Regions from separate parts of the Nocardia sp. NPDC050713 genome, predicted to be linked through region 3. Evidence: riboswitches for the same ligand, from Rfam matches in the RefSeq annotation. Region 3 holds a riboswitch; each other region holds the start of a gene.
The links. Region 3 has a riboswitch for cobalamin ahead of metE (5-methyltetrahydropteroyltriglutamate--homocysteine S-methyltransferase). Riboswitches for the same ligand answer to the same signal wherever they lie in the genome.
Positions count from the first base shown of each region.

Region 1 (9,881 bases), on a different contig from region 3:
CTGTTGCCGCACTCGCCGCGGGCGCCGCGCTCGCGCTGTCCGGCTGCAGCGCGGGGCAGGTCTCCCAGACCGCGAACCAGGCTCCGGCCATCAACGGCAACAACGCCGAGGTCGAGGACATCTCGCTGCGCAACGTGCACATCGTGTACCCGTCCGAGGGCTACACCAATGTGCAGGGCGGCAAGGCGCTGATCGCGCTGTCCATCGTGAACAACAGCGAGACCGTCACCGACGAGCTCACCAGCGTCACCACCGACCTCGGCCAGGTGAAGATCACCCCGCCGTCCGGCGCGTCCTCGGTGAAGCTCGCGCCGCAGCAGACCGTCGTCGCGGCGGGCAAGCAGGGCGGCGGCTCGACCGACTCGCACGGCGGCGACAACCACGGCGACGACAGCCACGGCTCACAGCCGACCAAGCAGCAGACCGCCGATCCGGAGGCAAAGCCGGCCACCCTCGAGATCACCGGCCTCACCAAGGACATCACCCCCGGCCTGACCTACACCGTCTCGTTCAACTTCAAGGAGAACGGCACCGTGCAGGTCCAGGTGCCGGTCGACGCGGGCACCGAGGCCGAGCGCCACGAGTCCGATCTGTCGGGCCCGGCCGCCGGTGGCGGTCACGGCGGCGGCCACTGAGCCCGAGTCCGTCGCGGACCGAGAACGAAGGCTGTCGCACTCGGTGCGGCAGCCTTTTCCATATGCGGGGTTCTGTCGGGCCCGGTACGTAAGGTGCGCCTGTGGCAAAGAACAAGCCGATCTTCCGGTGCTCCGCCTGCTCGCACGAGGTCGCGAAGTGGGTGGGCAAGTGCCCGGACTGCGGGGCGTGGGGCACGGTCGACGAGGTGGCCGTCTCGGCCGTGTCGGCCGCCGCGCCGGGTAGGCGCGCGATGCTGCCGAGCACCGCGGCGGCCCCGATCTCCACGATCGATTCGCAGGTCACCAAGGCCAGGCCGACCGGTGTCGGCGAGCTGGACCGGGTGCTGGGCGGCGGCGTGGTCGCGGGCTCGGTGGTGCTGCTCTCCGGTGAGCCGGGCGTTGGCAAGTCGACGCTGCTGCTCGAGGTCGCGCACCGGTGGGCCAAGCAGCGCGACGAGAAAGCGCTCTATGTGACCGCCGAGGAGTCGGCGGGTCAGGTCCGGCTGCGCGCGGACCGCACCGGCGCGGTGCACGAGCGGGTGTACCTGGCGGCGGAGTCGGATCTGTCGATCGTGCTCGGGCACGTCGAGCAGGTGCGGCCGACGCTGCTCGTCGTCGACTCGGTGCAGACCATGCTCGCGCCGGACGTGGACGGCGTGATCGGCGGCGTCACCCAAGTCCGCGCGGTGACGGCGGCGCTCACCTCGCTGGCCAAGGCGAGCGGGATCGCCGTGCTGCTGGTCGGCCATGTCACCAAGGACGGCAACGTGGCGGGGCCGCGCACCCTCGAACACTTGGTGGACGTGGTGCTGCAGTTCGAGGGCGACAAGAACTCCACGCTGCGCATGGTGCGCGGCATCAAGAACCGGTTCGGCAGTGCCGACGAGGTGGGCTGTTTCGAGCTGCACGAGGAAGGCATCGCGGGCGTCGACGACCCGTCCGGGCTGTTCCTGCACCACCGCACCGATTCGGTGCCCGGCACCGCGGTCACCGTCGCGATGGACGGCAAACGGCCGCTGGTCGGCGAGGTGCAGGGCCTGACGGTGAAGACCGAGATCCCCGCGCCGCGCCGCGCGGTCAGCGGGCTCGACTACAACCGGGTCGCCATGGTGCTCGCGGTGTTGCAGAGCCGCGGCCGCGTCTTCCTCGGCAAGCACGACGTCTACGCGGCGACGGTCGGCGGCATGCGCCTCGTCGAACCCGCGGCGGACCTGGCCATCGCGCTCGCCATCGCCAGCGCCGAATCCGATACCGCGCTGCCGCCGGGCTGGGTGATCCTCGGCGAGGTCGGCCTCGCGGGCGAAGTGCGGAAGGTGACCGGCGTGGCACGTAGGCTGGCCGAAGCGCAGCGGCTCGGCTTCACCACCGCGCTGGTGCCGCCGGGGCTGGATCGAGTGAAGGGCGGGGGCATGAAGATTCACGAGGTGACCGACGTCGGTTCCGCGCTGCGGATCAGCGGCCTGCGCGCGCGGCGGGCGGCGCGGAGCGAGGCGGCCGAGTGATACCCGGGCGGTGGGCGGCGTATCTGCTAGGCAGACCGGCCCCCGTCGCGCCGAGTACGCCCGCCCCGTCGACGACCGCACGGAACAGGCTGCCCGAGATCGTCACCCGGCTGGCTCCCGGCACGCCGCTACGAGACGGGCTGGAACGCATCCAGCGCGGTCGCACCGGCGGCCTGGTCGTGCTCGGCTACGACGCGGACGTCGAGCGGATCTGCGACGGTGGGTTCGAGCTGGACGTCGAATTCGCGCCGACCCGGCTGCGCGAGCTGTCGAAGATGGACGGCGCGGTGGTGCTCTCCACCGACGGCGCCCGCATTCTGCGCGCCAACGTGCACCTGGTGCCCGATCCGAACCTGCCCAGCGCGGAATCCGGCACCAGGCACCGCGCCGCCGAACGGACCGCCGCCCAGACCGGCTACCCGGTGATCGCGGTGAGCAAGTCGATGCGCACGATGACGCTGTACATCGATGAGGTCCGCCACCTGGTCGAGCCGTCGGCCACCATCCTGGCCAGGGCGAACCAGGCGCTGGGCACGTTGGAACGCTACAAGGCGCGGCTGGATCAGGTGTGCGAGCAGCTGTCGGAGAGCGAGCTCGAGGACGTCGTCACCCTGCGTGACGCTTTATCGGCGGCCCAGCGCCTGGAGCTGGTGCGGCGTCTGGCCAAGGAGATCGAGCAGAGCGTGCTGGAGCTCGGCGCCGACGGTCGCCAGCTCGCCCTGCAACTGGAGGACCTGGTCGGCGACAGCGCCTGGCTGCGCGAGTTGCTCGTCCGCGACTACCTCGCCTGCGAGCCGGCGGGGGCAGAGGCAGGTGTGCCTGATCATGGTGTGGTTCTCCGCACGGGTACCAGGCAACGGGAGAACACGGCCTGCTCGTGCGCCGACCGCCGACATGTGAATGGGTCAGAGGCGGCGGGGGCGGGTGTACCTGATCATGGTGTGGTTCTCCGCACGGGTACCAGGCAACGGGAGAACACGGCCTGCTCGTGTGCCGACCGCCGACATGTGAATGGGTCAGAGGTCGAGCGCGCTATGGCGGGGCTGGACCTGGTCACCGATGCCGAACTGCTCGACCTCACCAATCTGGCCGCGCCGCTCGGTTATCCGGGCACCATCGAGGCGCTGGACCTGCCGATGCGCCCGCGCGGCTACCGGGTGCTCACCCGGATACCCCGGCTGCGCTTCACCCACATCGAATCGCTGGTCGACTCGTTCGGCTCGCTACAAGGACTGCTGGTCGCGACAACGAGCGAGCTACAGGCCGTCGACGGGATCGGCGTGCCGACGGCGCGGCAGATCCGCGACGGGCTGACCCGCCTCGCCGAAGCGGGCGCGGACAACCCGTTCGAACGGGATCGATGAAGCCGCGGCTCAGGCGATGTTGAACGGCTCGGCCGCGCTGCGCACCGAACCGAGTTGCGCGACAACCGAATACGCGCCGGGCGGGACCGGGACGCGCTCGCCCGCGCAATTCGGCTGAGATGTCGAGCCGGACCAGGTGACCTGGAAAGCGGCCTGCTCACCGCGATTCAGATTGCGCACGTCGGGCTGACCGTCCGGATAGCAATCGGTGCTCGACCACAGCTTGCGGGTGCCGTCGAGGGTGTAGACCGAGATCTGCTGCAATCCGGAGCCGACGTCGCGGGCGCAGGTCACCGAGGAGATGTTGGTGATCACGATGCCGAACACCGGCTGCTCGCCCGCCTTGTAGGTGGGTTGCTCGACGGTCACCTTCACCGCCAGCGACTGATCGGGGCACTGCCCGGACGCCACCGGAGCCGGACTTGCCGCCGGGGTCACCGAAGGTTTGGGCGCGTCCGCGCTGGCGGATGACTTCAGCGTGTCGCCCGACTTCTTCACCGACGAGGTCGAACTCGACGCGGCCACCTTGGCGTCACCGGGCGAGCCGCCACCGCGCACGACCATCACCACGAGCCAAATCACCAGCGCGAGCGCCAAGACCAGGATTCCGATGGCGAAAACGCGACGACGCCAGTAGATCTCCGGAGGCAGCGGTCCAGTCGGTTCCAGCACGATTCAAACTTACGGGCAGCACCGGGCGCGGTGTCTCAGGACCTCGGCGTGTCGAACTGGACGACGCCATGGTGCCGGGTGCATCGCACCCGGCACGCTGGGGAAACTCCGCTCCTAGAACGGGTCAGGCGACCTCGCCGATGTTGCCGATGGCACTGTGCAGTTTCATCTGGCCCTCGGCCAGCTTGTAGGTGACGCACGCGATGGCGAGTTCGCCCGCCTTCACCCGCTCGGCGATGATCGACGAACGCTCCATGAGCAGTTTGCTGGTCTCGACCACGTGCCTGGCCTCGAGCTCGTCCACGTCGGACAGGCCCTCCCTGCGGCCGATCAGGATGGACGGCGACACCTTCTCCACCACGCTGCGGATGAATCCGCCGGGCACCTCGCCGCCGTCGAGCGCGTCGACGGTGGCCTTCACCGCGCCGCAGCTGTCGTGTCCGAGCACCACGATCAGCGGCACGTTCAGCACGTGCACGCCGTACTCGATCGAACCGAGCACCGAGCTGTCCACCACGTGGCCCGCGGTGCGCACGACGAACATGTCGCCGAGACCCTGATCGAAGATCAACTCCGCGGCCACGCGCGAGTCGCCGCAGCCGAAGAGGATGGCCGAAGGATGCTGACCGCCGACGAGCTTCGCCCGGTCGGCGGCGCCCTGATTAGGATGCATGAGGGTGCCGTTGACGAAACGCTCGTTGCCTTGGCGGAGAGATTTCCACGCGCTGATCGGGTTGGAATCAGACATACCGACCATTGTGCACAAGGCATTCGCTACCAGCGAGTCAGGTTCGTTACGTGTCGGCAAATATCGACTGGCCGCCGGGTGGCGGGGACGGTGAGGGTAATGCGTAGCGGGACAGGTCGGATCACACCGGCCCTGCCACAGATCGGTGATCGCGGCATCGACGCCGATGTGTTGCTGGACTGGTACGCCGAGACCGCCCGCGACCTGCCGTGGCGGCACCCCGGCGTGACCGCGTGGCAGATCCTGATGAGCGAGATCATGCTCCAGCAGACCCCTGTCGTTCGGGTGCAGCCTGTCTGGCTGGAGTGGGTGGCGCGCTGGCCGGTGCCCTCGGCGATGGCCGCGTCCTCCCAGGCCGAGGTGCTGCGCGCGTGGGGCAAACTCGGCTATCCGCGGCGCGCGCTGCGGCTGCACGAGTGCGCGCGGGTGCTCGCCGAGGAGCACGGCGACGAGGTTCCCACCGACGTGGACGTGCTGCTCGGCCTGCCCGGCATCGGCGCTTACACCGCGCGTGCGGTCGCCTGCTTCGCCTACGGCCAACGCGTGCCGGTGGTGGACACCAACGTGCGCCGGGTCGTCGCGCGCGCCGTGCACGGTCGCGCCGAAGCGGGCAATCCGGCCGCGCGCGACCTCGCCGAGACCGAGGCGCTACTGCCCGCGAAGATCGACCGCGCGGCGCGGTTTTCCGCCGCGCTGATGGAGCTCGGCGCGACGGTCTGCACCGCGCGCACGCCCGACTGCGCGCACTGCCCGCTGCCCGCCTGCGCCTGGGTGACCGCGGGTCGTCCGGTGTCCGAGGTGGTGCGCCGCACCCAGAAGTACGAGGGCACCGACCGCCAGGCCCGCGGCCGCCTGCTCGACGTGCTGCGCGCCGCGACCGGGCCGGTGGAGCGGGTGCGCCTGGACCTGGCCTGGACCCGCGATCCCGGCCAGCGCGATCGGGCGCTGGACTCGCTGCTGGTCGACGGGCTGATCGAGCAGACGGCGGACGGATTGTTCGCCCTCGCGGGTGAGGGCGATCGCTGACAGCCGGATGAAGGGGGCCTTCGGTCGGTCAGGCGAGGACCCGGTGCAGAAATCGTTCCACTTCGGCGCGATAGCGCTCGGGCTGATCGTCGTGCACCAGATGTCCCGCGTCCGGGATCAGCACGTACTCCGCATTCGCGTTGGTCTCGGCCATTTCCCGCATCTGCCCGGCCGGGGTGATGGTGTGCTCGCCCTCGATGAGCAGCACCGGGACGCGCACCGCCCGCCACTGCTCCCAGAAATGGCGGGTGCCCCACTCCTCGGAGATGTCGCGGAAGGTCGCGACCGAGCCGTGCAGCCGATAGCCGTCCGGGCCGTGCTCGAAGGAGTTCAGGAAGTAGCGACCCGCGACGGGGCCGAAGTACTCGAGCACCGAGTCGGCGTCGGGGAACGGCTGCGGCCACGACTCGATCATGGCCGCCCAGTCCGCGGCGGTGCGTCCGGTGAAGTCGGGGGCGATGTCCTCCACCACCAGCGCGCGCACCCGCTCCGGATACTGCGCGGCGAAGACCCAGCCGTGCAGCGCCCCCATGGAATGGCCGATCACGACCATCGGCTCGGTGAGGTGCGCGGTGGCCTCGGCGAGATCGGCGACGAAGGCCTCGGTGGTCAACTCCGGCGGGGCCGGGCGGCCGTGGCCCGCGGCGTCGTAGGTGTAGACGTGCCCGTGCGCCCGCAGCCAGTCCAGCTGGTCGCCCCAGGTGCGCGCGCTGCCCATCAAACCGTGCAGCAGCAGGATCGGCACGCCTGCTCCGCCTTCGTCGTACCACATCGGGACGATTGTGCCCCCGGGCTCGTCCGGGCGCGCGCCCGCCCGCGCGCGGGCGACGTATTGTCGAGTTCATGGCTGTCGTGAAGATCAACGCGATCGAGGTCCCCGAGGGCGCAGGGCCCGAGCTGGAGAAGCGGTTCGCGCACCGCGCGCACGCGGTGGAGAACTCGCCCGGCTTCCTCGGCTTCCAGCTGCTGCGTCCGGTCGCGGGCGAGAACCGCTACTTCGTGGTGACCCAATGGGATTCCGAGGAATCCTTCGCCGCTTGGCGGGACGGTCCCGCCCGTGCCGCGCACGCCGGCAGCGGGGACAAGAAGCCGGTCTCGACCGGGGCGTCGCTGCTCGAATTCGAGGTCGTGCTCGACGTCGCGGCCAAGCCCGCGTCCTAGCATCCGGCGGGTAACGACTCGCCCACACCGTGGTCAACAGGTGTCGACCGTGTTGACGACGGGCGCGCCGTGGTGTCACAGTTCGAGGTGACCAAGCGAGGGTGATGCGGTAATTCCGGTGTGATTCCGGAGCGGTCGCGCCACTGTGTTCCAAGCATCGAGTCCGATCTCCGCCGAGCAGGCGGGGGCCAGGCGAGGTGCCGGAAAGCCAGACACCGGCACCCTCCGCACCACCCATCTCACGGGACGCGACAACGCCCTGCCGGGACCGAGAATCCGGTCGGGACGTATCCCTAGGAGGACTCGAATGGCCATCGCGCATTCACCGAGCCAGGCGACCGATTCCCTGGCGACCGTGCTCGTCACGGTAGGTGTCGTTCTTCTCGCACTGCTCACGCTGTACCTGGTCGGCTTCGATCAGGGCGCCATCTCGCGCAGCGGGATGTTCATGCACGAGCTCATGCATGACGGACGTCATCTGCTGGGTGTTCCGTGCCACTGAACCCACCGACGACGACTCCGGTCCCCCTGGCCGGAACCTTGAAAACCCTGCTGCTGCGCGGCCTGCTCGCCGGTTTGATCGCCGGTCTGCTGGCCGCCACGGTGGGCTATTTCGTCGGCGAACCGAAGGTCGACGCGGCGATCGCCATCGAAGAGGCGAACGCGGCCACCGAAGAGTCGCACCACACGCCGGAGGAACCCGCCACGGGTCATTCCCACGGCGACGAGGAAGAGCCGCTGGTCAGCAGGCCCGGACAGAAGTTCGGGCAGTTCCTGGCTCTCGGCCTCAGCGGTCTCGCCTTCGGCGCGATCTTCGCCTCGGTCGCGCATTTCGCGCGGCGCCACACCGCACTGTCCGGTCCCAAGCTGGCGATCGGGCTCGGTGTCGCAGGGTGGGCCGCGATAGTCGCGGTGCCGTTCTTCAAGTACCCGGCGAACCCACCAGCGGTGGGTGATCCGGAGACCATCAACGATCGCACCCTGCTCTGGGTGGCCTCGGTGCTGCTCGGCCTCGCGGCCGTCGGCGCGGGGGTGTACGTGTACAAACTGCTGCGCGGGCAGCTGGACACCGTCCGGCTGATCGCGGGCGTCGCGGTGTTCGTGCTGATCACCACGCTGGGCTACGTCCTGCTGCCTGGCGTCGACGAGGTGTCCGCCGACTTCCCGCCGAGCCTGCTGTGGCAGTTCCGTGTCGCGTCGCTCGCCGTCTCCGCCACGCTGTGGGCGGCGCTCGGTCTCGGCTTCGCGGCGCTCACCGAGTTCGCGGGGCGTAACACCCAGGCGCGGAGCGAGGTCGCTACCGCGGGGTGACTCGCGTTCGAAAGATCAGGGGCAGTGTCGGTCTCATGACCGGCACTGCCCCTTTTCGGTCGAGCGGTCAGGCCAGCGCGGCGTCCAGGCTGATGATGTCGACACCGGCCAGCGCCTTGGAGACCGGGCAGCCGGCCTTGGCGGCCTCGGCGGCGGCGAGGAAGCCGTCGGCGTCCATGCCGGACACCCGGCCGCGGACGGTCAGTGCGACCGCAGTGATGCGGAAGCCGCCCGCCGGGTCCGGGCCGAGGGTGACGTCGGCGGTGACGTCCAGGCTTTCGGGTGTGGCGCCCGCGTTGCCGATCTGCGCCGAGAGCGCCATGGCGTAGCAGGAGGAGTGCGCGGCCGCGATCAGTTCCTCGGGGCTGGTGGTGCCGTCGGCTTCCTCCGCGGAACGCTTGGGGAACGACACGTCGTACTTGCCGACGCCCGAACTGGTCAGCTCGACCTGGCCGGAGCCGTCCTGCAGACCTCCGGTCCAAGCGGTGCGCGCGGTACGTGTTGGCATCATTGTCCTTTCACGAAGTGAGCCGAACTCGTGCAGGCTAGAACCTACCCGCACAGCCGAACCGTGCGCACCGCTTCCGCGGGCGAGCCGTCAGCTCGCCGCGCCGAGCTTCCCGTCGAGTTGCTCGAGTATCCGGGGCCACGCCGCACGGTGCCGGTCTCTGGCCGCCTCGCTCGCGAACCCCGAGTGCCGCAGGCGAAGCCGGATGCCGCGCGGCTGCTTGACGAACTGCACGCTCACCACCGTCTCGGCGCCCTCGGTGCCGCTCTCGCCGGTGACCCAGGTGAGCTCGACGAGGCGCTCCGGCTCCAGCCGCAGGAACCGGCCGTAGTGCGGGTTGCGCTTGCCCTCGAACTCGGTCTCGAAGAAGAACGGCTCGTTCACCGCGGGCTTCATCCGCACCGAATCCGGGGCGGCTAACCAGATGTCGAACCCCTGTGTCCATGCGGCGTAGAGCAAGCTGGGCGGTGCTTTCATCACCCGCTCCACGGTGAGGTCGTAGGGCCGTGCGGACAGATCCGGGAGACGAACTGACTGGTCGACCATCACCGGACCATACCCGCGCGCCCGAAGCCCCCACAGCATTTGCCCCGACGTGATCGGCTGTCACTCGGGATTGGTCACCCGGGCGAGCACGATGCCGCCGAGGATCAGCGCGAGCGCGAGCAACCGCCCCGCGCTGAACGGATCCCGGTGCACCACGATCCCGAGGGCGATCGCGCCCACCGCGCCGATGCCGGTGAAGACGGCGTAGGCGGTGCCGACGGGCAGCGTCTGCATGGCTCTGGACAGCAGGTATACCGCGAGGCTGCCCAGCACGAAGCACACGAGGGTGGGCAGCGGGCGGGTGAAGTTCTCGGTCGGTTTGATGCTCTGTGACCAGACGATCTCGACGAGGCCCGCGAGACCTAGTACGAGCCAGTTCATTTCGGTGCTCCGCTCATTCAGGGCTCC
Region 1 covers NZ_JBFAHS010000001.1:821,086-830,966, forward strand. The annotation lists gene AB0H49_RS03280 (hypothetical protein) at 1-635, shown strand, start outside; gene radA (DNA repair protein RadA) at 737-2,137, shown strand; gene disA (DNA integrity scanning diadenylate cyclase DisA) at 2,227-3,501, shown strand; gene AB0H49_RS03295 (hypothetical protein) at 3,511-4,173, opposite strand; gene AB0H49_RS03300 (carbonic anhydrase) at 4,298-4,921, opposite strand; gene AB0H49_RS03305 (A/G-specific adenine glycosylase) at 5,021-5,947, shown strand; gene AB0H49_RS03310 (alpha/beta hydrolase) at 5,976-6,719, opposite strand; gene mhuD (mycobilin-forming heme oxygenase MhuD) at 6,791-7,108, shown strand; cobalamin riboswitch at 7,164-7,347, shown strand; gene AB0H49_RS03320 (CbtB-domain containing protein) at 7,416-7,610, shown strand; gene AB0H49_RS03325 (CbtA family protein) at 7,601-8,419, shown strand; gene AB0H49_RS03330 (OsmC family peroxiredoxin) at 8,487-8,927, opposite strand; gene AB0H49_RS03335 (SRPBCC domain-containing protein) at 9,018-9,473, opposite strand; gene AB0H49_RS03340 (multidrug efflux SMR transporter) at 9,534-9,854, opposite strand.
Region 1: it holds a riboswitch for cobalamin, as region 3 does, so the genes downstream of both, AB0H49_RS03320 (CbtB-domain containing protein) here and metE (5-methyltetrahydropteroyltriglutamate--homocysteine S-methyltransferase) in region 3, are expected to answer to the same signal.

Region 2 (9,881 bases), on a different contig from region 3:
CTCGGTGGTCCAGCCCAGCGCGGCCGGGTTCACCAGCGCCGTGAAGCCGGTGATCTGACCGCTGGCGACCATGCGGTCCACCCGGCGTTTGACCGCGGGCGCGGAAAGCCCCACCGCGGAGCCGATCTCCTGGAACGAGGCGCGCGCCGAGCGCAGCAGGTGGCCGAGAATCTTGCGGTCGGTATCGTCCATCACAGCCCTTCCTCCGTGACGCAATGATTCGCCGTTCTACCGTCGATTTGCGCAACGATTCGGCGTTCCGGACGCAATGCTAGGCCCTTTACCTTCGTGGCAGCCGTATTCCTCACTCCGGGAGCCACGATGACCTCAGTAGCTACCCTCCAGACCACCGAGCCCGCCCCCGCACGCCGACCCGTGCCGCGCCGGTTCGTGATGTGTCGCCCCGACCATTTCGACGTCCGGTATTCGATCAATCCGTGGATGAATCCGGACGCGCCGGTGAACCGCGCGCTGGCGCTCGCCCAGTGGGACGACCTACGCGCGACCTTCGAGCGCCATGGTCACCGGGTCGACGTGGTGCCCGGCGAACCGGGTCTGCCCGACATGGTGTTCGCCGCCAACGGCGGACTGGCCGTCGGCGACCGGATCATGTCCGCGCGCTTCACCCACCCCGAACGCGCCGCCGAGGGTCCCGCCTTCCACCGCTGGTTCGCCGGACGCGGCGTGGACGTCGCGGCGGCCGCGGAACTCAACGAGGGCGAGGGCGATTTCGCGTTGATCGGCGGCCGATTCCTGGCGGGCACCGGCTTCCGCAGTTCCGCGGCGGCCCACCGCGAGGTCGAGCTGCACTTCGGAATCCCGGTCGTCTCACTGGAATTGGTGGACCCGCGGTTCTATCACCTGGACACCGTCTTGATGGTTCTCGACGAGTCCACCATCGCCTACTACCCGCCCGCCTTCGACGAGACCAGCCGCACCGTGCTCGCGGGCCTGTTCCCGGACGCGGTCGAGGCGACCGACGCCGACGCCGCCGTTCTCGGCCTGAACGGGGTGTCCGACGGGTATCACGTCTTCCTCAGCCCGCACGCCACCGACCTCGCCGCCGCCCTCCGCGCCCGCGGCTACCTTCCGGTCCCGGTGGACGTCTCGGAGTTGCTGAAGGCGGGCGGCGGAATCAAGTGCTGCACGCTGGAATTGCACTGAAGGCGGGCGGCGGGATAAGTGCCGCGCGCGCGAACCGGCCTCGCCCGGTCCACCTGACGTCGGTTCGGGCGCTATCGCGTGCTCAGTCGACGCGGTAGCCGTCGGGAGTCGCCACCACATCGGTGACCTCGCCGCGCGGGCGGCCACAACGGCGGTCGCAGCCGGACCAGTGCTGACGTCCCGCGACGGTGACTTCCTCGGCGGGGATGTTGTCGCCCGCGCTGTCGGTCGACGAGCTGTCCGCCAGGACGCGGCCGGATTCGACTGCCGCGGTGACGTCGGCGCGTACGTCGGTCAGCGACTTCGCGCAGCCGGGCTGTCCGGCGCACGCGCTGACGTGCAACCACGGCGAGGCGGCGTCGAAGATCAAGCCCATCGGCGCGAGCACGCGGACCACCTGTTCGGCGGCCCACTCCTCGAGGTCCGCGACGATCAGACTGCGCCACGGCGTGATGATCACCGGGCGCTCGATCGCCGCGACGAATTCGGCGAGTCGCGCGTCGAGCGCGCCGAGCCGGACGCCCGCGCCGAGCGCGACCGAGCCGTCGTCCTGGTCGAGCCAGCCGATCGGAACATCCTGGGCCGCAGTGATTTCCACGCGCTCCGTGCCGGGCGTCAGACCGATCGACTCGATGATCCTCGCCGGACCGTCCGCGACCTCGTGCAGCCGCCACTGGCCCGAACTCACCTCGAGAAAGCCCTCGGCGGCGGCAAGCACGCTATCGACGGCCTCCGCTTTGGTGACGCGGATGCCGGTGTCGGCTCCCGCCAGCAGCAGCGCGAACTCGTCGGGGCCGACCGCGTGGACGCCGATGTCTCCGTCCAGACCGCTGACATCGCCGCGGCCGTCGTCGAGCGTGAACAGCACCCGTCCCGGCAGTTCCGCCAGCCGGGGCGTCGCGCACAGCCGAGCGTCGAGATCGCCGACCAGCCCGCGCACGTCCGCGAGCCCGCCGACCCGCCCGGACAGCGGCGAGGCCACGATGTTCCGCACGCGCTCGTGCGTCCGGCTCGGCAGCAATCCCGCCGCCGTCAGATGTGCGGTCAGCGCCTCCGCGTCGCGCACCTGACGCAGCTGAAGGTTGCCGCGCGAGGTCAATTCGATCGCGCCGTCGCCGAACTCGCTCGCCGCGGTCGCCAGGGCGAGCACCTGGTCGGAGGTGAGCCGTCCACCGGGCACCCGGATGCGCGCGAGCGGTCCGTCGGCGGCCTGATGCAGCCGCAGCACGCCGGGGCAGGAATCGGGGGCGGTTCGAGTCATAGCTCCTTCAGCCTACGTGCGCGGGCGTGCCCGAACCCACGGGCGGGAGTTCGCCCTGCGCGCGATGCCGAGAACGACGCGGCCAACGGCACGACCCGCAGCTTCGGCGGTAGCTACGACCTCGGCATCGAGCGCACGCCCGCAGGCTCGCGGACCGACCGGCTCCGCTCTTTCCTCGCTGCCAGCAGACGGCGACACCGACCGCTCCGGAACCGGGCGTGCGGCGGGCCACGCCATGCCGGGTACGCTCGGCGTGCTCGGCGGCGTCGAGGAAACCGGTGCAATTCCGGTGCGGTCGCGCCACTGTGAACAGCCAGACCCTCTCCGGCGAGCACCACACCCCGATGGGCGCGTCACCCGAGGAAGGTCACCCGTGATCCTGCTGCTGTCCACGTCCGACACCGATCTGCTCAGCGCGCGCGCCAGCGGCGCGGACTACCGGCTCGGCAACCCCGCCCGCCTGCTGGTCGACGACCTGCCTGGATTGCTGGACGGGGCCGATCTCGTGGTCGTCCGCATCCTCGGCGGCAAGCGTGCCTGGGAGGACGGGCTCGCCGCGCTCCGCGACAGCGGTGTGCCGATGGTCGCGCTCGGCGGTGAGATCGCGCCGGACGCCGAGCTCATGGAATGCTCGACGGTCCCGGGCGGCGTCGCGGCCGACGCGCACAACTACCTGGCCGCGGGCGGTCCGGAGAACCTGCGCCAGCTGCACAACTTCCTGTCCGACACGGTCCTGCTCACCGGCCACGGCTTCGCGCCGCCGGTGCAGCTGCCCAGCTGGGGCGAGCTCGAGCGCGTCGCCCGCCACCCGGCGCCGGTCGCGGGCCTTCCGACCGTCGCGGTGATTTACTACCGCGCCCAGCATCTGGCCGGCAACACCGGCTACGTCGACGCACTGTGCGCGGCGATCGAGGACGCGGGCGCGCGACCGCTGCCGCTGTACTGCGCTTCGCTGCGCACCGCCGAACCCGAGCTGCTGAACACGCTGCGCCAAGCCGACGCGCTGGTCGTCACCGTGCTCGCCGCGGGCGGCACCAAGCCAGCCACCGCGTCCGCGGGCGGCGACGACGAGGCATGGGACGTCGGCGCGCTCGCCGAACTGGACGTGCCGATCCTGCAGGGCCTGTGCCTGACCAGCGGCCGCGCCCAGTGGGAGGACAACGACGACGGCCTCTCGCCGTTGGACGTGGCGACCCAGGTGGCCGTGCCGGAGTTCGACGGCCGCATCATCACGGTGCCGTTCTCGTTCAAGGAGTTCGACGCCGACGGCCTGTCCACCTACGTCCCCGACCCGGAGCGGGCCGCCCGGGTCGCGGGCATCGCGACGCGCTACGCCCGGCTGCGCCACATCCAGCCCGCCGAGAAGCGACTGGCCGTGATGCTCTCCGCGTATCCCACCAAGCACGCCCGCATCGGCAATGCCGTCGGTCTGGACACGCCCGCGAGCGCCATTCGGCTGCTCACCGAATTGCGTTCCGCCGGTTACGATCTCGGCGAGTCGGGGGAGATTCCCGGTTTCGAAGAACGGGACGGCGACGCCCTGATCCACGCGCTCATCGCGGCGGGCGGTCAGGACCCGGACTGGCTCACCGCCGAACAGCTGGAAGGCAACCCGATCCGCATCGGCGCCGCCACCTACACCGCCTGGTTCGACACCCTCCCGGAAGACCTGCGCGAGGCCGTCGTCGAGGCGTGGGGTCCGCCGCCGGGTGAGCTGTACGTCGACCGATCGGCCGACCCGAAAGGCGAGATCGTCATCGCCGCACTGCGTTTCGGCAACGTGGTGCTGATGGTGCAGCCGCCGCGCGGCTTCGGTGAGAACCCCGTCGCCATCTACCACGATCCCGATCTGCCGCCCAGTCACCACTACCTGGCCGCCTACCGCTGGCTGGCCGCGCCGGAGACGGCGGGCGGTTTCGCCGCCGACGCCATGGTGCATCTGGGCAAGCACGGCAACCTGGAGTGGCTGCCCGGCAAGACGCTCGGCATGTCGGCCTCGTGCGGCACCGACGCGGCGCTGGGCGACCTGCCGCTGATCTACCCGTTCCTCGTCAACGATCCCGGCGAGGGCACCCAGGCCAAGCGGCGCGCGCACGCCACCCTGGTCGACCACCTGATCCCGCCGATGGCGCGCGCCGAAAGCTACGGCGACATCTCGCGATTGGAGCAGCTGCTCGACGAGCACGCCAACATCTCCGCGCTCGACCCGGCCAAGCTGCCCGCCATCCGCCAGCAGATCTGGACGCTGATGCGCGCGGCCAAGATGGACCACGACCTCGGGCTCACCGAACGCCCCGACGAGGAGTCCTTCGACGACATGCTGCTGCACGTCGACGGCTGGCTCTGTGAGATCAAGGACGTGCAGATCCGCGACGGCCTGCACGTGCTCGGCCAGGCGCCCGCGGGCGACGGCGAACTCGATCTGGTGCTCGCGATGCTGCGCGCGCGGCAGCTGTGGGGCGGCGAGGTGTCGGTGCCCGGACTCCGAGAGGCACTGGGGCTGAACGAATCCGGCGACGAGGCGCGCGAGCGGGTCGACGTGATCGAGGGTCGCGCGCGCGAGCTGCTCGGCGCGCTACAGGCCGCCGACTGGTCGGTGGACGCGATCGACGGACTGGTCGCGCGATTCGCCGACACCCTCGTGCCCTCGGGCGCGGCGGCCATCGGCGGCGCGGAACCGGGTACGGCCGGTGCGGTGCGCGCCGTACTGCGCTTCGCCGCAACGGAAGTGGTGCCGCGCCTGCGCGAGACCGGCGTCGAGATCGAGCGGGTGCTGCACGCGCTGAACGGCGGGTTCGTCCCGGCGGGCCCGAGCGGTTCGCCGCTGCGCGGCCTGATCAACGTGCTGCCGACCGGCCGCAACTTCTACTCGGTCGACCCGAAGGCGGTGCCGTCGCGGCTGGCCTGGGAGACCGGTCAGGCCATGGCCGAATCGCTGGTCGAACGCTATCGCGCCGACCACGGCGAATACCCGCGCTCGGTGGGCCTTTCGGTGTGGGGCACCTCGGCCATGCGCACCTCCGGTGACGACATCGCGGAGGTCTTCGCGCTGCTCGGTGTGCGGCCGGTGTGGGACGAGGCCAGCCGCCGCGTTACGACTCTCGAAGCGATCCCACTCGCCGAACTCGGCAGGCCGCGTATCGACGTGACCGTGCGCATCAGCGGGTTCTTCCGCGACGCCTTCCCGCACGTGCTCGCCCTGCTCGACGACGCGGTCCGGCTGGTGGCCGAGCTCGACGAGCCCGCGGAGTCGAATTACGTTCGCGCGCACGCGGAGTCGGATCTGGCCGAACACGGCGACGCCCGCCGCGCCACCACCCGCATCTTCGGTTCCAAGCCGGGCACCTACGGCGCCGGTCTGCTCCAGCTCATCGATTCCAAGAGCTGGCGCACCGACGATGATCTCGCGCAGGTCTACACCGCGTGGGGCGGTTACGCCTACGGCCGCGATCTCGACGGCGCACCGGCCGCCGACGACATGCGCTCGGCCTATCGCCGAATCGCGGTGGCGGCCAAGAACACCGACACCCGCGAGCACGATATCGCCGACTCCGACGACTACTTCCAGTACCACGGCGGCATGGTCGCCACCGTGCGCGCGCTCACCGGCAAGAATCCGGAAGCCTATATCGGCGACAGCACCCGACCCGACGCGGTGCGCACCAGGACCCTCTCCGAGGAGACCTCGCGCGTGTTCCGTGCCCGCGTGGTGAACCCGCGCTGGCTGGAGGCGATGCGCAGGCACGGCTACAAGGGCGCGTTCGAGATGGCCGCCACCGTGGACTACCTGTTCGGCTACGACGCCACCACCGACGTGGTCGCCGACTGGATGTACGAGAAGCTCACCGAGAGTTACGTTTTCGACGACGTGAACCGCAAGTTCATGGAACAGTCCAACCCGTGGGCGCTGCACGGCATCACCGAACGGCTGCTGGAGGCGGCCGAGCGCGGCATGTGGTCCGCCCCCGAGGCCGAGACGCTGGACCGGCTGCGCCAGGTGTATCTGGAGACCGAAGGGGAACTCGAGTAGTATCGCGGCGCAGGCGGACCCGGTCGTACTCGGGTCCGCCCCGCCCCCAATTCGTTCGGAATGGCTCCGCAAAACGACGCCTCGGTTTTTATTGCGGCGCATGTCGTTTCATTTCCCGCCGTCGCCGTATTCGTCCGCGAAAAGTCGAAGGGCCGGTGCTGGCAACCCCCCAATTCCTGGGCCGATTCGCTGATCTTGCAACGTAATTCGGTTTCGTCATTCTGTCGACATCGAGAGTGTGGAAGGCGCATCATATCGATGTCCTGAAAGCCGATTCTCGGGGCACACACTATTCGGATCGGCCGGATGATGGGAATTCATCATGATCAAAAAGTTGATAGCGGCAGCGGTGCTGACCATCGCCGCGACCACCGGAATCGCCACCGCGACCGCCAACGGCTCGCCGGGGGGCGTGGTGGCGGGGGTGGACCGCGGCGTCGAGTACACCGCTTCGGTGGCGCCGGATCGCTCGGGGGCGACGCTCACCTTGGCCGCCGGGACCTTCGAGATCGCGCCGGACGCGGTGCTGGTGCACGCGCCCGACGGCACGGTGATCGGCAGCGTGCCGACCACACTGCACTCCGTGACGGGTCAGCTGGTGCGCGTCGCGCCGGTAATCGACGCGAGCGCAACGGAATTGACGCTGACCCCGGTCAGCGCTCCGGCCCAGCCGGAACTGGGGTTCATCGGCGATGCGGGAACGACGATCGCGGGTATCGCGATCGGCTGTGTGATCGGCGCATTGATCGGCGCGATCTTCTTCATCCTCCCGGCCATTCCCGGCTGCATCATCGGAGCGGTGATCGGCGGGATCATCGGCGCGAACGCCTGAGGCGAGCAATCGAGGGGTGAACACTCCTCGCGAACCCGTGGCCCGTCCGGGAAACAACCGGACGGGCCGCATTCGTGCGACGATAAATTCCGGACACGGTGCATTTCAATTTCTCGAAATGCGCCTCGCGGCCCTTTCGCACGCTGCGCAGGAGAAAGGACCGCGGCCAAGCGTCCAAGATGGTGTGAGGAGACCGCGTCGCCGGGGAGGGGCGGCCCGGGCCCGGTTTCTCCGCGCGCATTCCCGCCTTGTACCGGTGCGACCGGCCGTGCGATGGCAGTGATCGCACGGGATGCCGTCCGCTGCGGGGCCGTCTGCCGCAGGTTCGCCGGGGGTCCCGCAGCCGGGTGTCGACGTCGCGGTGAGCAGGCGAAATACCTCGAAATTGGGGGTCTCCAGGTATTGACTAGCGGCGAAAACCGAGGACACTAGATGTACACCGGAACACCGAAGAGTGCCACACAATCGGCGGAGACGTCCAAAGAAAGTACTGGTAACTCGCACAGGATCCGGCTAGGCCCCCGGCAAGCCAGTCGAAGACCAGGGTAATCAGCGACGACTGAAACCCAAGGATTCGATGGAGACTACCGGGGACTGTTCTGTTCGGGGGTAGTTCTCCCTCGCGCGGCCCTCCGACCTGTGGTAACGCCTCACTCGGCCTTCGGGACGAGCGTGTTGTGCCGCGCCGCCGTCCACCAGCGCCCGCCCTCCTTCACCAGGACGTACAGCGCGACCATCGCCGGATCCACATCGATGGGATCGCCTTCCGCCGTGATCGCCCGCGCGGCCTTGTGCGCGACGGCCACATCCGGCCGCAGGAAGACGATGTCGGTCACCTCGTAGCGCGCGTACTCGTCCTTCAGGAATCCCGCCAGCCCCTTGCGGCCCGCCTCCAGCAGCGCATCCCGCCCGGTGATCACCATGCCCACCGCGTTCCCCGCCGACGCGTTCGCGGTGAAGCCGCTGACCATCAGCTCCGCGTCCTTGTTGTTGAAGCCCTCCTCCACATCGGCCACCAATCGCTTGATCGCGGCGATGTCCTCGGTGTGGTCCACGGTCGTGTCCTCGACCACCGGCGATTCGTCTGTCGTTGCGTTCATGATCGACAGCTTGGTACCTGAACAAAGGTTGAGGTCAAGTCCGGCGGGTCGACCGGGTTCGCGGAGGCGCTGACGAAGGTGCCGACCGCGCTGTCGGCGACGTCCGCCTGGTCGGCGATCTCCTGCACGCGGGCCAGGGTGTAGCTCCGGCCCGCGAAGACCGTGAAGCGCTCCGAACGGTGTCCGGAGTTCTTCCAGGCGCAACCCCGGCGCGGGAGACGGCCGCGTGGGCTAGGCCGACCGGCGGGATGGAGCGCGGGTCGAGCGTGCCGAGGATGTGGTGGACTGGAGCGGTGCTGGAGGACCTGGATCGGGTGGAGACGGGCGTGCGGGAACGGTTGCGCGGGTGGCCGACGCGCTCGGTTCTCGCGGGCTGGTGCTGCTGTGCGGATTTCCCGCCTCCGGGAAGTCCACGGCCGCGGCGTATGTGCACGAGCTGACCGGCGCCGTCGTGTTGGACAAGGACCGCTTCGTGCCGCGCCTGGAGGAAGCGGTGATCGAGGCGTTGACCGGCGATCGGCACGACCGCGATTCCGACACCTATCGCGCGCTGATCGCCCCTGGCCTGTACGAGGGACTCATCCGCACGGGGCTGACCGTCGCCGCCGCGGCCCCGGTCGTACTCGACGCGCCGTTCCTGTCCGTCATCCGTGCCGCGCACGCCGCGGGACGCACGCTGGGCGAGCACGTGCGCGCCTATCCGGAATCGGCGCCGTCGATCCCGATCGTCACGGTCTGGCTGGATACGCCCGCCGAGCGGATCCGAGCCCGGATGGTCGCGCGCGGCGCCGACCGCGACGCGTCCAAGCTCGGCCGGTGGGAGGCTTATCAGTCCTCGGTACTCGAGTCCGGGACACGCGATAAGGCTTATGACGCCTGCGATTTCGTCATTCCCAGCTGAGCGTTGGGCCATCGGGGCTTTACCCGGATATGTGATACCCGCTCAGCTGGCAGGGTCGGTGAGCCAGGCACGCGTGGGCAGTAGTTCCGCGACGAGTTCCGCGACCCGGCGACCAATCTCGTCCCGGATCGGCCGCACGGCCTCCACTCCCTTGCCCGCCGGGTCGTCGAGAACCCAGTCGCGGTAACTCACGCCGGGAAATATCGGGCAGGTGTCGCCGCAGCCCATGGTGACGACCACGGTCGAGGTCTCCACCGCGTCGAAGGTGAGGATCTTCGGCCGCTGATCGGAGATGTCGATGCCGAGCTCGGCCATCGCCTCGACCGCGGCGGGGTTGATCGATTCGGCGGGCGCGCTGCCCGCCGAGCGGACCTCGATGTCGGCACCGGCAAGGTGCGTCAGGAACCCGGCCGCCATCTGGGAGCGTCCGGCGTTGTGGACGCAGACGAACAGGACACTGGGCTTGGAAGCCATGGGGGAGCTGGCCTTTCGGGTCGACGCGGATCAGGCGAGCGGGGTCTGCGCCGCGGTGCTGGACGGGAAGCGGTCGCGCAGGGCCAGCGACACATAGACGAGTCCGACGAGCACCGGAA
Region 2 covers NZ_JBFAHS010000015.1:26,204-36,084, forward strand. The annotation lists gene AB0H49_RS25490 (Lrp/AsnC family transcriptional regulator) at 1-192, opposite strand, end outside; gene ddaH (dimethylargininase) at 322-1,164, shown strand; gene cobG (precorrin-3B synthase) at 1,247-2,425, opposite strand; cobalamin riboswitch at 2,648-2,769, shown strand; gene cobN (cobaltochelatase subunit CobN) at 2,799-6,455, shown strand; gene AB0H49_RS25510 (hypothetical protein) at 6,778-7,287, shown strand; gene AB0H49_RS25515 (SgcJ/EcaC family oxidoreductase) at 7,938-8,387, opposite strand; gene AB0H49_RS25520 (hypothetical protein) at 8,384-8,515, opposite strand; gene AB0H49_RS25525 (ATP-binding protein) at 8,734-9,288, shown strand; gene AB0H49_RS25530 (arsenate reductase ArsC) at 9,331-9,762, opposite strand; gene arsB (ACR3 family arsenite efflux transporter) at 9,793-9,881, opposite strand, start outside.
Region 2: it holds a riboswitch for cobalamin, as region 3 does, so the genes downstream of both, cobN (cobaltochelatase subunit CobN) here and metE (5-methyltetrahydropteroyltriglutamate--homocysteine S-methyltransferase) in region 3, are expected to answer to the same signal.

Region 3 (9,881 bases):
GTGAGTCCCCTGGACGCGGGTACGGCGGAGGCGCCGGAGGATCCCGCGACGGACGCGGGAGCTCTGCTGTCGCCGGAACAACTATTGGCCGCGATCGGTGGTCGTCTCGCCGAGCCGTTGCCGCTCGTCGCGTGGGCACGGGAACTGGGCGATCTACACGCCGCTCTGATCTCGACGGTTCTGAATCCGCCGCGGCCCGACGTCACCGAGGCGGCCCTGCACGCGGAAATCGCGAAGGTCGTCGACAAGATCAACTCGTGGGCGGCGTTCTACGTCCGGCACAGCCGGTGCGCCCGGCGCCACACCCACACCTTCGGTGAGGTGATCAGTCACGTCGCGAAGTCCTACGCCGAGGCATGGTGGACGGTGCTGCACACCGACTGCGAGGAGCTTCGGCACTCCGCATGGGTCCATCTCGGCGAGGTCCGCGACGGCTACGCGCAACTCATCGGCGACATCAGAACCGGTCGTGTCCAATTCCCGCTGGGGTGGGCGGGCATCCGACATGCCCGGCGAAACGACAGCGCTTCCACTGGGTCCGACGGGGATGGGGTGCACCCCGGCAAGCAGTAGTAGGCACAACGGGCGGTGCGGTCTGGACGGCGCCACGAGTGCCGCAGGCCAGGTCCATATTCGAAGGCATCGGTACGCTCGTGGGCATGGGTGGGGACTTGTTGCTGCTGATCGCCACCATCGGCGGCCCATTGGGGTTGTTCGGGTGGGCGGCTGTTCGGGCGAAGCGCCGCGGGCTCGGGTGGTCGTTCGCCGGGCCGTTTCAGGAGATGTTCGATCCTGGTGCGGCGCGGGCGCAGATCGTCATCGAGGAGAGGGCGGAACTGCCGGATCCGGGGGGCACCGGCGACCCGGATAACGACGACGATGTGCCGAACACGGTGATGTACAAGGGTGTTCGGCTCTACGTCAATCCGAAGGCTCGGCATCGCGGAGGTGATGGGACCGCCAGCCGAGCGGGGTGAGCACGGACGGCCCGGACCGTTTCGGTCAGCACGGGAGGCGGCATTCGCGGCCCGCGGCTGCCCCGAAGACCGCCCGGATCGCGGCGATATCGGACGTTCCGCGCGGACGCCGACGGCCCGAGACAACTCGGGCCGTCGGTCTTCGGACTGTCGCAGCTGGTTGCCCGCAGGGTTGCGAATCTCGTTGCGGACTTCGAATATGCCGCTACTCGACCGAGTTGGCCAGCCGATCGGCATATGGGGCGGTGAGTTTTCCGACCAGGGGAAGTTCTGCGCGGACACCGCCGGTGTTGTTGGCCTGGACCATGGCCATGACCCAGACGACGACCGCGAAGACCGCGACCGCGAGTCCGGCGAGGCTGAAGATGATCCCCGCGACTCCGAGGAGCGAGCCGACGATGCTCAGAACGATATTGACCACCGAGACCGCTCCGAAGAAGACGATCGATTGCGAGGCATGGAATTTCACGTCGGGGTCGTTCTTGCCGACGAACAGGAAGATGACTCCGGTGAGCCACCCCAGTGCGTAGGACAGGATCGCGCTGGTCTTCTTGTCCAAGCCGGCGGACTGCGGTTGGTTCGTGGGAGGTTGAGAAGTTGTCATGAGGTAAGTAGACGCTGCGCGCGCCACCTACCGATCCCAAGTTTCGCCCGAACCCCCAGGTCGCGGGTCAGCCGGCGACCGGGATCGTGGACGTGGTTCTCCCTTGATCGTTCACGCCGGTAGGTGGTTGGGGGAGTTGGGGACCGGGATTTCGAACTGCCAGGGACCCGAGAGGCCGGGGCGGGCGGCGGCCTGGGTGTGTAGGCGCAGGTAGTCCACACGGGAGAGGTCGATGGCGCCGAGGGAGGTGAGGTGGCTGGAGGTGACCTGGCAGTCGACGAGGGCGAAATCCCAGGCGGCCAGTTGGGCGCAGAGCCAATACAGCGCGATCTTGGAGGTGTCACGGGCGCGGGAGAACATGGACTCGCCGGCGAAGGAGCGGCCGCATGCGACGCCGTAGAGGCCGCCGACAAGGTCGCCGTCGCGCCATACCTCGACCGAGTGCGCATGACCGAGGTGGTGCAGCCGCAGGTAGGCCGCCATCATGTCGGAGCCGATCCAGGTTCCGTCCTCCTTGTCGCGCGGTCCGGCGCAATTCGACATCACATCGGCGAAGGCGCGATCCATGGTCACCCCGTAGTCGGCTTTGGCGACAGATCGACGATAGGACTTGGTCACCCGCAGGTCGGTCGGCACCAGAATGCTCCGCGGGTCCGGGCAGTACCAGTGGATCGTTTCGCCGGGGTTGTACCAGGGAAAGATGCCCGCGGAATAGGCGCTCAACAGCCGCTCTGACGACAGATCCCCGCCGAAAGCGACCAGTCCGGTCGGATCCGCGAGCTCGACAGGTGGGAAAGGCTGGTCTGGATCGACCAGATACATCCGCATCAGGTCGCTGGCGTCGGTCACCGGACAGACATTACCGACCTGAGCGAACAGCCTCGGGCCGCGACGACGGGACGAACCGTCGCACGGGGATCGGTCCGCGGAGTCGGCAACCCTACCTGCTGCCGAGCGTCACCCCTGTTCTACCAAGCAATTGTTTGGTTGAATCGGTGCGACCCGATGCCCCGCCCTAGGAAACGAGCGCGCCAATGACCGGTCCCGACGAACTCGTCCGCGCGATGTGCCGAAGCTGGTCCGATCCCGACCCCGATCGAATCGCCTCGTACTTCGCCGAAGACGCTGTCTACCACAACATTCCGATGGAACCGATCGTCGGCCGCACTGCCATCCGCGATTTCATCGCCGGGTTCCTCACCACCTTCGACGCCATCGATTTCGACATCCACCACCAGGTGACCTCCGGCAACGTCGTCATGAACGAACGCACCGACACCTTGCGCGGCAACGGCCGCGACACCCCGCTCCCCGTCATGGGCGTCTTCGAAGTCGGCGACGGCGCCATCACCGCCTGGCGCGACTACTTCGACATGGCCGCCATCAACCGCGCCTTCGGCCTCCCCAGCTGAGCCGATCCGTCCGCTCGTGGCCGCCACGGTTCGATCAGCGGACGACCGGGAAGTGGATCGTGGGTGTCAAAGGTGCGGCGCACCTACGATGCTGATCGTGTCTTTCGATGTGCGCGACGGTGATTCGGGTGCCGAGCCGGTCGGACAGGGTGCCTGGTGGATGGATCCGGCGTTGCTGGTGCGCGGGGAGTTCGAGCGTGTGTGGGGAATGCTGGATTCCGCGCCGGACGCTCAGGCTCGTTTGGTGGCGGCGGTGTTTCGGGCCTCGGCACATCTGTACCGCGACGCCTCGCCGGTAGTTCGTCGGCAACTGCTGGCGCTGGACGCCGCCCGGTACGGACACCGGGGGCTGGCCGGCCGGATCACCGCCGTGCCTGTGGACGGGGGCGGACACGCGCGGTGGGGCGTGGAGTGGGCGACTGCCAGCCAGGTCGATTCCCGTTTTCGATACGCCCTGACCGGGTGGAAGGCGCCGTCCGTGGCGACAGCGGTGGTGGACGGCCGTGCCGTCGCCGTGGGCCCGTCGTGGAGCGGCGGCAACGTCAGGGCAATTCGGATGTGGGACTTGATGACCGGCGAGCAGGTCGGCGAGCCCCTGGTCGGCCACGACGGTTCGGTTCGAGCGGTGGCGACGGGAGTGATGAACGAGCGCCCGGTCGCCGTCACCGGAAGCGAGGACGGCACGGCGCGTGTGTGGGACCTGGTCGACCATGAGCAGATCGGCGAACCCATGGCTGGCCACGACGGCTGGGTGCTCTCCGTGTCGACGGCCGTGGTGGATGGCCGCCTCGTCGCGGTCACCGGCGGTACCGACCACACGGCGCGTGTGTGGGACCTCGGCACCGGAAAACAGATCGGTGTTCCCTTGACCGGCCACAGTCGGTGGGTGGTGGCGGTGGCGACAGCCGTGGTGAACGATCGTCCCGTCGCCGTCACCGGCAGCTGGGATGCCACGATCCGGCTGTGGGATCTCGGTACAGGCGTACAGGTCTGCGATCCACTGACCGGCCACACCGATCAGGTGCTTGCGGTGGCGACGGCCGTGGTGGACGGTCGGCCGGTCGCCGTCACCGGAAGCAATGACAAGACGGCGATGATATGGGATCTCACCACCGGTGAACCGGCTGGTGATCCGCTGATCGGCCACTCCCACAAAGTGGGGGCCGTCGCGACAACCACCGTGGACGGCCGCCCGGTAGCCCTCACCGGCGGCGGGGACGGCACAGCCCGGATGTGGGACCTGATGACCGGCGAGCAGCTCGGCGATCCGCTGACCGGGCACTCCGACGAGGTGGGCGCCGTGGCGGTGGCGCACGTCGGCGGTGTCCCCGTTGCCGTCACCGCCGGTGCGGTCACCGGTACCGATCACACGGTCCGCACGTGGAGCCTGACGGCGCGTCGCCGGAACGCCGAACCCTCGGATGGGCACAGCGGCGCCGTCGTCGCGGTGGCGGCGGCGATGGTGGACGGGCGGTCGGTCGCCGTCACCGGCAGCGGCGATGGCACGGCCCGCATCTGGGATCTCGCCGCAGGTAAGCGCATCGGCGTCTCCCTCGACGGCCACACCGGTGAGGTGCACAAGGTGGCAGCCGGGACGGTGGACGGCCGCCCGGTCGCCGTCACCGGCGGCTACGACGCACTCCGGCTGTGGGACCTGACCACGGGTGATCCCATCGGCGAACCGCTGACCGACCCCGACGGACCCACCCTCGCGCGGGCCATGGCAATGGTGGACGGCCGCCTACTGGCCGTCACCAGCGGCGGACATCGCAGCGGCAGACCCATGCGGGTATGGGACCTGGCCACCCGCGCGCCGATCGGCGGATTTCCCGCCGGCCGCCGCCGCGGTTACGCCGACAAGGTGATCGCGGTGACGTTGGGACAGTTGGACGGGCGGCCTGTCGCCGTCACGGGCGCCGACGACCGGACAGTTCGGTTGTGGGACGCGACAACTGGGAAGCAGATCGGTGAGCCCCTGATCGACCATGACTGCTCGGTGCGGGCAGTTGCCACGGCTTCGGTAGAAGGCCGCCCGATCGTGGTCATCGGCAGCGACGACAAGACAGCGCGGACAGCAGACCTGACCACAGGCCAGCCGATCGGCGAACCGTTGCGCGGCCACACCGACGTGGTGTGCACGGTGGCCGCGGGCACGGTGGACGGACGCCCGGTCGCCGTCACCGGAAGCTGGGATGCCACGGTGCGCGTGTGGGACATCACGACGGGCGAACAGATCGGCGAGAAGCTGGTGTTCCCCGCCATGGTGAACGCGGTCGCGGTGACGCCGGATGGGCGCCTGGCAGTCGGATTCGGCACGGAGCTGGCCATTCTGGCCTTTCGCTGACCGCAGCCCTTTCGCACCGCCTCGGCAGCCACGGCTCGATCAGCGAACGATCGGGAATTGTCCCGAGAGCCAGTCATCATCGAGGATGTCACCCTCGGGCAGCGGTTCGTCGGCCGCAGCCTCGGCCTCGAATCAGAGCACGGGCGGGCCGAACTCGGTGCGGCATGTGGCGGCCGACACCGTTCGATCGACGAATGGCATTGGCCCGGGGGAACCGAATGGCACTGGCGCGCGTCGAACAAGCAGCAGGGGAGAAATTGTTCGTCGACGTATGAGGAGGGGTGGCATGGAGCGTTCGAGGTGTGTGCCGTCGTGGCGGCAGGGGGTGAGTCCGAAAGCGCGGAGTCGTCCGGTGCGGCAGGCGGGGGAGGCGTGCGAGGGATATGCGTCGCGAAGGCGGCGGCAAAGGCGTCCGCCGGAGGACGGCTGAGATCGCTTCTGGCGGAGAGCTACTGAGAACACTTCCGCCGGAGGTGGACAGGCGAAGGTCGAGAGCACAGCGGCCGGGCCGCGCGGGGAGCGCGGCCCGGCCGGAGTTCTAGCGCACGGCCTTGGCCGCCGCGACCATGTTGCGCAGCGAGGCTTCCACCTCGACCGGGCCGCGGGTCTTCAGACCGCAGTCCGGGTTGACCCAGAGCCGTTCGGCGGGAACGGCTTTCAGGGCGGCGCGGAGCGAGGCGGTGATCTCCTCGACGCTGGGGACGCGCGGGGAGTGGATGTCGTAGACACCCGGGCCGACGCCGAGGTCGAAGCCCGCGGCGTTGAGGTCGTCGAGCACCTCCATGCGGGAGCGGGCCGCCTCGATGGAGGTCACGTCGGCGTCCAGGCCCGCGATCGCGTCGATGACCTCACCGAACTCCGAGTAGCACAGGTGGGTGTGGATCTGGGTGGCGTCGGAGACGCCGGAGGTCGCCAGGCGGAACGAGCCGACCGACCAGTCCAGGTACGCGGGCTGGTCGGCGGCGCGCAGCGGGAGCAGCTCGCGCAGCGCGGGTTCGTCGACCTGGATGATGCGGATGCCCGCGGCCTGCAGATCCACCGTCTCGTCCCGGATGGCCAGCGCCACCTGGCGCGCCGAGTCGGCCAGCGGCTGGTCGTCGCGCACGAACGACCAGGCGAGGATGGTGACCGGGCCGGTCAGCATGCCCTTGACCGGCTTGTCGGTCAGCGACTGGGCGTAAGTGATCCAGTCGACGGTCATCGGCGCGCGCCGGGTGACGTCGCCGAACAGGATCGGCGGCCGCACGCAGCGGGTGCCGTAGGACTGCACCCAGCCGTTCTCGGTGGCCGCGAAGCCGTCGAGCTGCTCGGCGAAGTACTGCACCATGTCGTTGCGCTCGGGCTCGCCGTGCACGAGCACGTCGATGTCCAGCTTTTCTTGCAGCGCAACGACATCGGCGATCTCGGAACGCATCCGCCGCACGTACTCGGCCTGGTCGATATCGCCCTTGCGCAGCGCCGCCCTGGCCAGCCGGATCTCCGGGGTCTGCGGGTAGGAGCCGATCGTGGTGGTGGGCAGCGCGGGCAGACCCAGTCGCTGCGCCTGCAGCGCGCGGCGTTCGTCGGCGGGCGCGCGCTTGGTGGCGTCTGGCCCGAGCGAGTCGAGGCGGGCCCGAACTTGCGCGTCGGAGAGCCGCGGGTCGGTGGTTCGCGACTCCGCCGCGGCGCGCGCGGCGGCGAGCTCGTCGGCGATGGCCCCGGTGCCCTGCGCCAAAGCCGTTGCCAGCAGCCGTACTTCGGCTACCTTCTCGGCGCCGAAGGCGAGCCAGGAGCGCAGTCGGTCGTCCAGCCCGGTCTCGGGCGCCAGCGAGTACGGCACGTGCAGCAGCGAGCAGGAGCTCGACACCGCCACCGACGACGCGCTGCCGAGCAGCGTCCCGAGGGTGGTCAGCGCGCGATCCAGGTCGGTGCGCCACACGTTGCGCCCGTCGACCACGCCCGCCACCAGCAGCTTGTTCGCCAGCGACGGCAGCGAGGCCACCGCGGACAGCTCCAGCGCCGAGGTGAAGTCCAGTGCGATGCCTTCGACGGCGGTGCCCGCCAAAGCCGGAAGCGCGTCGCCCGGCGTGCCGAAGTAGGTGGCGACCAGGATCGCGGGCCGCTCGCTCGCCTCGGTCAGCTCGGTGTAGGTGCGCCGGACCAGCTCGATCTCGTCCTCGGTGAGGTCGGTGACCAGCACCGGCTCATCGATCTGCACCCACGCCGCACCCGCGGCGGCCAGCTGCCGCAGCAGTTCGCGGTAGAGCGGCACCAGCTCGCCGAGCCGGTCGAGCGCCGCGCCGCCGGTGGCCTTGGCCAGCTTCAGGAAGGTGACCGGCCCGACCACCACCGGACGCGCGGGCACGCCGAGCTCGATCGCCTCGGCGAGTTCGGCGAGCAGCTTCTCCGGGTGCAGCGCGAAGGTCGTCTCCGAGCCGATCTCGGGAACCAGGTAGTGATAGTTGGTGTCGAACCACTTGGTCATCTCCAGCGGTTCCACGGAGTCGGTGCCGCGGGCGGCGGCGAAGTACCGGTCCAGCGGATCGGCGATCCCGGCCACCCGCTCGGGCAGCGCGCCGAGCAGCACGGCGGTGTCGAGCACCTGGTCGTAGTAGGAGAAGGTGCCGACCGGGATCGAGTCCAGTCCGGCCGCCTGCAGCTCGGTCAGCTGGGCGCGGCGCAGGTCGCGGGCAACGGTGTGCAGCTGCTCGGCGTCGATGCGCCCGGCCCAGTACGACTCGGTGGCGCGCTTGAGCTCGCGTCGCGGCCCCACGCGCGGTAGCCCGAGAACCGTCGCGGTGAATGGTGTGTGTTCGGAAACAGTCACGGTGTGCTCCAGTGCTTTTCAGGACGTGAGCCATCGCCATGCGAGCACGCGGCGACCAGCGGACGTCGTTGGGCAACCGAAGAGACACGGAGCCCAAAAAGTCGGCGCTGATGGTCCGCGCGCCCAATCCACGAGGCGGTGGCCGCCGGATACGGCGTATCCGGCACGGCTGGCAGGTCTTCGGACTCGCGGGCACCGGCTGGGGAGAATTTCCTCCCGCCGACCTACTGACCGTCGCTTCCCAGGTCTGCACCCAGTGCGTGATGACGGTGTTCGTTCCTGCATACCGCTGCGGGACAGTCCCGGATTCCCACCGGGTTCCCTCTCGCCCGCCGCCCGGCAAACCGGGAGCGGACTTCGACTCCGGCGCTCGACGTCGGGGCTCCATCTCGTCGGGCGCACTGGAGAACCAGCTGCGTTGTCCAGCATAAACGGACGACGGGATATTCCGTGCGCGCCCCCGGCAAGCCCCGCACAGACCCGCTGGGCAGGTGGTGAGATGTGACGCCCTGATGAACGCAACTTCGCAAGCCTGCTAGGTCTGGTTGTGAAGATTGCTGCGAAGGGGACTTCCCTGTCGGTGCTGTACCGAGAGCCGGGTACCTTGGGGCAATGTTCTCGAAAGTCTTGGTTGCCAATCGCGGCGAGATCGCTATCCGCGCCTTCCGCGCGGCCTACGAACTCGGCATCGGGACGGTCGCCGTCTTTCCGCACGAGGATCGCAACTCGGTCCATCGGTTGAAGGCCGCGGAGTCCTATCAGATCGGGGAGCAGGGCCACCCGGTCCGGGCTTACCTCTCCATCGAGGCGATCATCGACGCGGCCAAGACCGCGGGCGCCGACGCCATCTACCCGGGTTACGGATTCCTCTCCGAGAATCCGGACCTGGCGGCGGCCTGTGCGCGCGAGGGCATCACCTTCATCGGCCCCTCGGCCGAGGTGCTGGAGCTGGCGGGCAACAAGGCACGCGCCATCGAGGCCGCCAGGGCGGCGGGCCTTCCGGTGCTGAAGTCCAGCGCGCCGTCGGCGGACGTGGACGAATTGCTCACCGCCGCAAACGAACTCGAATACCCGATCTTCGTCAAGGCGGTCGCGGGCGGCGGTGGGCGCGGCATGCGCCGGGTCGCCGCGCCGGAGCAGCTGCGCGAATCCATCGAAGCGGCCTCGCGTGAGGCCGAGTCCGCGTTCGGCGACCCGACGGTGTTCCTCGAGCAGGCGGTGGTGAACCCGCGCCACATCGAGGTGCAGATCCTGGCCGACCAGCACGGCAACGTCATGCACCTGTTCGAGCGGGACTGTTCGGTGCAGCGCCGCCACCAGAAGGTGATCGAGCTCGCGCCCGCACCGAACCTGGATCCCGAACTGCGCGAACGCATCTGCGCCGACGCGGTGGCCTTCGCCCGCCAGATCGGCTACAGCTGCGCGGGCACCGTGGAGTTCCTGCTCGACGAGCGCGGCAACCACGTCTTCATCGAGATGAACCCGCGCATCCAGGTCGAGCACACGGTGACCGAGGAGATCACCGACGTCGACCTCGTGCAGTCGCAGCTGCGCATCGCGGCGGGCGAGACCCTCGCCGACCTCGGCCTGAGCCAGGACTCCGTCGCCATTCGCGGCGCGGCGCTGCAGTGCCGCATCACCACCGAGGACCCGGCCAACGGCTTCCGTCCCGACACCGGTCGCATCACCGCCTACCGCACCCCCGGCGGCGCGGGCATCCGCCTGGACGGCGGCGCGA
Region 3 covers NZ_JBFAHS010000011.1:234,160-244,040, reverse strand. The annotation lists gene AB0H49_RS21505 (hypothetical protein) at 1-573, shown strand; gene AB0H49_RS21500 (hypothetical protein) at 672-977, shown strand; gene AB0H49_RS21495 (DUF4870 domain-containing protein) at 1,183-1,581, opposite strand; gene aat (leucyl/phenylalanyl-tRNA--protein transferase) at 1,693-2,430, opposite strand; gene AB0H49_RS21485 (limonene-1,2-epoxide hydrolase family protein) at 2,616-2,993, shown strand; gene AB0H49_RS21480 (WD40 repeat domain-containing protein) at 3,091-5,337, shown strand; gene metE (5-methyltetrahydropteroyltriglutamate--homocysteine S-methyltransferase) at 5,876-8,143, opposite strand; cobalamin riboswitch at 8,297-8,507, opposite strand; gene AB0H49_RS21470 (pyruvate carboxylase) at 8,756-9,881, shown strand, end outside.